DNA from 2 places in the Ectobacillus soli genome. Region 2 is predicted to be linked to the other one. Evidence: riboswitches for the same ligand, from Rfam matches in the RefSeq annotation. Region 2 holds a riboswitch; the other holds the start of a gene.
The links. Region 2 has a riboswitch for S-adenosylmethionine ahead of ACAN53_RS09615 (hypothetical protein). Riboswitches for the same ligand answer to the same signal wherever they lie in the genome.
Positions count from the first base shown of each region.

Region 1 (3,429 bases), 910 kb from region 2:
TATTGCGGGCGACAATATGGGAAATACGGAGACCAACATAGTGTGCCATTTCAGTTACCTTGTTTTGGATAGCAGTTTTGCGCCAGTAACGTAATGTAAATCGTAAACGCTTGGCTCCATAGAATCCCTTCGGGATTCTCATTTTTTTAAGGTACTCCAACACAATAACATCAGCGTTATGCTCTTTGGCAAATTGAATGATTTGGTGACAAGTATCGTTGATGATATAAGATTGAGATGAATGGAGAAGCCGACCATATCCATTTATCATTTGATGCTCCCCCTCAAATCCAATTATCTAAAATGATTAATAGCTATAAAACCGGCACTTCACGTTTAATCCGTAAGGAGTTTGCTGAACACTTGCAGAAATTTTACTGGAAACCTTATTTTTGGAGTCAAAGTTACATGGTGTTATCGACAGGCGGGGCAACCATTGATGTCATAAAGAAATACATCGAGGACAAGGAAAAAAAGAAAAGAGTTGATAAGAGGGCGACTAAACCCCACCAAATCGGAGATTTGGAAGGGGAATGCATCGCCTATTTTTGTTCAAAGAACAATCTATTCAGTTGTCTTTATCGCTAAAAGAATACCAGTACCCCAATCTACTTCTGTTATGACTAAATCACTTCTTTCACGTAACTTATGTATGAGCTTTGGTGCTTTCACACGGTACTCCTCGGGCACGCTCATATCAGGAAGTAAATCATGAATGACGTAAAATCCACCTACATTTAAATGATCTAACGTCTTATCCAAAAGTTCAAATTTTCCTGGCCATGTATCTGCAAAAATAAAATCAAACGTCTCCTCCATATTTCGAATAAAGACAGCTGCATCTTCACAACGAAATGTAACGCGTTTATCGTCTCCTAAATACGTGTGTGCTATTTTTTGAAGCGCAGGATCAATATCCACTGAAATAAGTGTACTCTCTTGGTCCATTCCGTCAACAATCCAAGCTGCAGATGCACCAGCTCCTGTCCCAAGCTCTAAAAATGTTCCGTGTGCTTTTGATGCTGCTAGCCCTTTTAATAAAAATCCTGTTTTCGTATCACATGACTGATGAAATCCTAGTAATTTCGAATGTGCTACAATTTTACCGTAAATATCTGGTGACTTCATCAACGTCTCTTTTTCCATATTGAACAACTCCCTCCTATTAATCTGTTATAGGTATACGAATGACATGTAAAAAATAAAAAGTGGCCTCTTTTATAAGAGGCCACGAGCTAACATTTTCGACCTCTTATCTTTCAGAGCAAACAAAAGTTACTCTGTTGGAATTAGCACCTTCCTATACGTACTAGGGGTTGCTGAGGTTTCGCAGGGCCTATCCCTCCACCTCTCTAGATAAGAATTTCATATTCAATATTTGAAAATTGTATGTACGATACACTTTCTATCGATTTGCTCTTAATAATATACCTATTCAACATATTCGTCAATTAAAGCCCCCTATTATACAAGTATATTTATTATTCATTCTTGCTTGATATATCCGGTAAAATATTGAAAACAGTTGACGCTTCCTAACTGATTCCTTCATAATACGGGTATTGATTAGAAATCATGTTATCTTCCTTATATAATACAAATATAGTATGGAGATGATACATATGCCATGGCAAGACATGGTAATTCGGCTCTTTATAGCTATACTCACTGGTGCATGTATTGGTACAGAACGTCAGTGGCGACACCGTATGGCCGGCATACGTACAAATGCTCTTGTTTCACTGGGAGCATGTTTATTCGTCATTTTATCTGTTTTGACACCAGGAGATAACAGTCAAACTCGAATTGCCGCCCAAGTGGTTAGCGGCATCGGTTTTTTAGGCGCAGGTGTTATTATGCGAGAAGGGTTTACTGTACGTGGATTAAATACAGCTGCTACATTATGGTGTTCTGCGGCCGTAGGAACGTTAGTTGGAGCAGGTTTTATAAAAGTAAGTATTATAGGAGCTATAGGTGTCGTGTTAGCAAATATCCTCCTCCGTCCAGTTGCGTTATTTATGAATAAAAAATCGAAAGCTCTTTCACAAGAAAACCTATTCTATGAAATTACAATATCCTGCTTAGATGAACATGAAGCAAGCATTCGAGAGGCACTGTCTCGGATGATACTATCAGAGGGACTTGCGTTACAAGAAATGTACAGTGAAGAAATCGAAAGCGGAAGCAAAGTATCCGTAAGAGCATTGCTTCATAGTGATAAATCGAAAGCTCTTTTAATAGAACAAATTGTTGGTAAGTTAAGTCTGGAACACGACGTTACTGCAATTGGATGGAAAACTCTTTCTGAACAAGAAGGGGATTAAGAAGTACTGAAATCAGTACTTCTTTACTTCGTTACATTCCTTGTATTCATAACCTACAAAAAACGCAAACCCCTTTGAAATTCGAATTATGAACGTAATCATTACTTCCCGGCAACAACTTGATCCCAAATACCACCATCGCCATAAAGGTCTTTCCCAACTTTACTCCAGCCGCCCAGATAATTAGTATCGAATAATCCTGCAGGTTGTTTGTATGTGTTGGCATTGGCTTTAGCCACGTCTGGATCAACTGAGCGGAACCCGCTTTGGACAAATATCTTTTGTGCATCCGGTGTCCACAGAAATTCCAAAAATGCTTCAGCAACTTTTCGGGTACCGTGCTTATCAACATACTTATCGACAATAGAAGCTGGATTTTCAATTGAGGTCGTATATTGAGGCACGATTTCCTCATACTTATTTCCCTTTTTGATGCGGTCAATCAGTTCATTTTCATAAGTAATGATGACGTCGCCAACTCCTTTATCAAATGTAGACATTGATTCCTCGCCACTTTTATCCAGTGATTTTACATTTTTATATACTTTACTAAGTAATACCTTGGCCTCAGCAGGATCTTGTTTCCCTGTTTTTTCTTCCGATATTTTTAACCCTGCTCCATAAATGGCATTTACATCCCATTTGGCGCCACCAGAAGTTTTCGGGTTAGGAACTAAAACTTGAACGCCTGGATTCGTTAAGTCCGACCAATCCTTAATGCCCTTTGGATTCCCCTCACGTACTCCGAATGCTGCGATTGACTTGGTAATAATGCCACTATGTGGTGCACTTTTCCAATCGTGAGTAATCAATCCTGCCTTTACAATCTTGTCGATATCTCCTTCAAGTGAAAGAGCGGCGATATCTGCCTCAAAGCCATTTGTAATGTTCTGAGCCTGCGCTCCAGATGCTTGATAGGACTCTTTGAATTCCACAGTTTGACCAGTCTTATTCTTCCATTCCTTTTGAAACAAAGGAAATATCGCTTCAAATTCATCCTTGATTGTAGAATAACCACCGATAGTTAATGTGACGGTACCGTTGTCTTTAGAAGCCGATGTGCCGGCTGTTTCAGAACTATTTGTTTTACTAGAAGAAGAGCAAC
Region 1 covers NZ_JBGJZM010000001.1:965,141-968,569, reverse strand. Annotated here, with positions in the region: gene ACAN53_RS05070 (hypothetical protein) at 1-271, opposite strand, end outside; gene tnpA (IS200/IS605 family transposase) at 238-588, shown strand; gene ACAN53_RS05060 (O-methyltransferase) at 565-1,146, opposite strand; SAM riboswitch class I at 1,250-1,363, opposite strand; gene ACAN53_RS05055 (MgtC/SapB family protein) at 1,623-2,324, shown strand; gene ACAN53_RS05050 (sulfate ABC transporter substrate-binding protein) at 2,426-3,429, opposite strand, start outside.
Region 1: it holds a riboswitch for S-adenosylmethionine, as region 2 does, so the genes downstream of both, ACAN53_RS05060 (O-methyltransferase) here and ACAN53_RS09615 (hypothetical protein) in region 2, are expected to answer to the same signal.

Region 2 (3,429 bases):
TTTTTATCAAATTTTGCAATATCATCAATTACTTCATAAGCTTGCTTGTCAGTTAGCTCATCCGCTGCCCGCTGCGGTTGAGCTGTCGCTCGGCAATGAACGCATTTTAAATTGCAACCTTCTGTAAGCTCCCAAAAAATCAAGCGAGGCGCTGTATGTGCATTCAATGAAGAATATTTCGTAGTTGAACGATCCTTTGTTTCCATTAGCATTCTATCTCCCCAATTCCTTGAAGTATAAACATTATTAGTATAAGAGAGATTGTAACGATTACTTTACAGAAGGTATCACAATATCGTGAACGGGGGAATTTTACTTATAGGTATATTGGGCAATGATTTTATAGTCGTAATATTGGATTCTCGTTAGGAAAGCGTAAAATCTATTTTAATAGGAGAACAATTGCTTTTTAGTTTAAATGGTGTGGAAATCTTACTTTTAGATTGAAAATTTTATTAAAAGAAGTGGAAGGTGCAGGAGTTTGTATAAAATTGGATAATTATTACATTTGAAAGGTGCTTTTGAAATGAAAAAGGGGGCTACATATGAAAAAAATTTTGATTCTCGTATTGCTGTCAATTTCGTTAATGGGCTGTGCAAGTCTACCTGATACGAAGAATAGTGCAACGCCAAATCCTGCTGCTGCAGACCAAAGTAAACCAGCATCGACCGATCCAACCAGTCAAGATGCAACGAAATCTACAAGCTCATCCTCAGGAAGTGACACAGCAAAGGATTCTTCCAATTCAAAACAAGATACAACGAAATCATCTAATTCAACATCTACTTCCTCCAATACTACTGATTCAAAGACAACCGATGTAGTTAAAATTGTAAACGTATCCACACCCGCTCCGCGAAATAGTACTGTGACCGTTACAGCAAAAGTCTCACCGCATGCAACAGCACAAATTACAGTAAATGATGGAAAGGGTACAAGCAATATCGCTGGACTTGAAGCACACAAAGCAGATGCAAACGGTACTGTATCCTGGTCATGGCATATTAGCGAGAAAGAGACGATTGGAGTAGAATCCGTTAAAGTAACTAGTAACGGAGCGAGTGCGGCATCGAAATTTACTGTTATTCAATAGTAGGAGAGTGGGCCTTGTTTATATTACACAAGGCTCACTTGTTTTATAGTAGGAAGGGGAGTTATAAATAGAATAATTAGATAATTCTTGTGAAATACGGCACATAGTATTGTAAAACAAAAACTGGGAATTTATAATGAAATTAGATATAAAAGGAAGAATGGTTAACGGCCAGAAGCGCACAAAGTTCTTACGTTGCTTGATAATTGAAATTTTGCAATTATCAATATTGTGTAAGAGGTATGTCGCTTTTTTTATTCCTTTTAATCAAAATTATTGCGAAATGGGAGGAATGCAAGATGGAAAAAATGTGTATGAATATGATGATGATGATGTCTATGGACCGTATGATGGGTGAAATGAATGGTATGAAAATGATGATGGAACAAATGAAAGAAATGAATATGGAAATGAACATGGATCAAATGATGGTGAAAATGCAAGAATGTGATGAAATGATGACAATGATGATGGGCATGATGAGCGGAATGAAAGAAAAGTGCTAACTTTTTAGGAACAGCACCTTACTCAGTAAGGTGCTGTTGTATTAAGAAATTTGTTTAGACTGAATATAGGCAAGACGAATTTGTTTTCCTAACGAAACTCGCGTTTGTTTTAAATTCCAAAGCTTTTGATCTAATTCACTAGAGGAATCTTTCGTTTGCAGTTGATGATAAATCGTAAGAATTTCTTGGTTTATGCTATTATATTGATCCCAAAGAGTTTGAAGAGAAAATGTATCTTGTTTTTCTTCTGTTCTTACAAATTGTAGTTTATCCAAGATATCTTTTTGCCAAGCGGTATCATTAATACTACCTGCATATAGGTATAAGTCTAAATAATCATTGATTACTAATTCAGTTTCTCTATTCATGTTTATTCTCCTTTTTTATAACCGAAAACCCTCTTCCTAAGAAGAGGGTTTTTGTATAAAAAAGACACCTCTTCTTATCTTTCAAAGCATAGCTTTGCTGGAATTAGCACCGTACACATTGCTGTGTGGTTGCTGAGGCTTCGTAGGGCCAGTCCCTCCACCTCTCCGGATAAGAGATTTTCGATTGTTTGATTTTTCTAAATTTTAATAAATTCATATTGGGTTGTCAATAGGATTGTATAAAAAAATTTGTTTTTAAAATTATTTGAATAATTATATTTTGGAAGTGGGGAAGGGGATATTGAGTCCTTTCAAGAAATTGCTAGAATTACAGAACGAGGGTAGCTTACAAATTCATTTTTGTACAAGTAATCATGTTCTCTTTTTATTGCCTTGCTTTTGAAAATACGATACATTATTTTGGCTTATTTTTTAATATCACCCAAACCACAGATGCAATAATACCAAATCCTAATACTAATCCTAATCCAACGATTACATCTATCATTAATAATTAGCTCCTTTGTATTAAATTATTTCATCTAAAGAATCCTTGTATATAGTTACAGTCTTGACATCCTAGCAATAGTTCAAACTTATCTCAGGTTTTAATTAATTGGGTTTATTTAGTTTCTGTGATTCTGTGGGAAAGTAGCAAATGTAAACAATCCTTGAATTATATAGCGTTCTTATAGTAACAATATACCAAATCTAGTAAACTAAATAGGAAAGCTAATGCAGGCGATAGTTGCCGATTGAAGGAGTTGACAGGTTATGATAGCACCAGTCGTTATTATTATTGTTTTAGTTATTTTGGTTATAATTAGTTCAATTCGTATTGTACAACAATATCAACAAGCCGTTGTTCTTCGTTTAGGACGTTACACTCGTTCCCTACAACCTGGAATTCAGTTTATTATTCCGCTTGTTGATGTCGTGAAACCTGTAGATATGCGGATTCGCGTTGAAAATGTAGAGAATCAAGATATTATTACGAAAGATAGTGTACCCGTTACAATTAATGCAGTTGTTTACTATCAAGTCGTAAATGCACATAAGGCACTTCTTGATGTAGAAAACTACAGAAAAGCAACTTCTACCGTAGCGCAAACGATTCTTCGTTCTAATTTAGGTGCGCATACGATGTCAGAAATGCTTACGGAGCAAAAAAAATTAGATGATTTGCTTAGAAAGGAATTGGATGAGGCTACTGAGTCATGGGGCATTAAAATAACAGGCGTAGAAATACGATCTATGGATTTACCAGAAGGTCTGCGCCGTGCAATGGCGAAAGAAGCCGAGGCTGAGCGTGAACGGGTAGCTAAAGTTATTGCGGCAAAAGGGGAATACGAAGCCGCAGAAAAACTTGCTGAGGCAGCAGAAGTGCTTAATAAACAGCCGGCTGCTATTCAACTTCGTATGCTACAAACGATGACAGAAATCGCAGCAGAAAAAAATAGT
Region 2 covers NZ_JBGJZM010000001.1:1,876,074-1,879,502, reverse strand. Annotated here, with positions in the region: gene ACAN53_RS09630 (radical SAM protein) at 1-212, opposite strand, end outside; gene ACAN53_RS09625 (hypothetical protein) at 546-1,094, shown strand; gene ACAN53_RS09620 (hypothetical protein) at 1,394-1,600, shown strand; gene ACAN53_RS09615 (hypothetical protein) at 1,642-1,968, opposite strand; SAM riboswitch class I at 2,040-2,144, opposite strand; gene ACAN53_RS09610 (SPFH domain-containing protein) at 2,743-3,429, shown strand, end outside.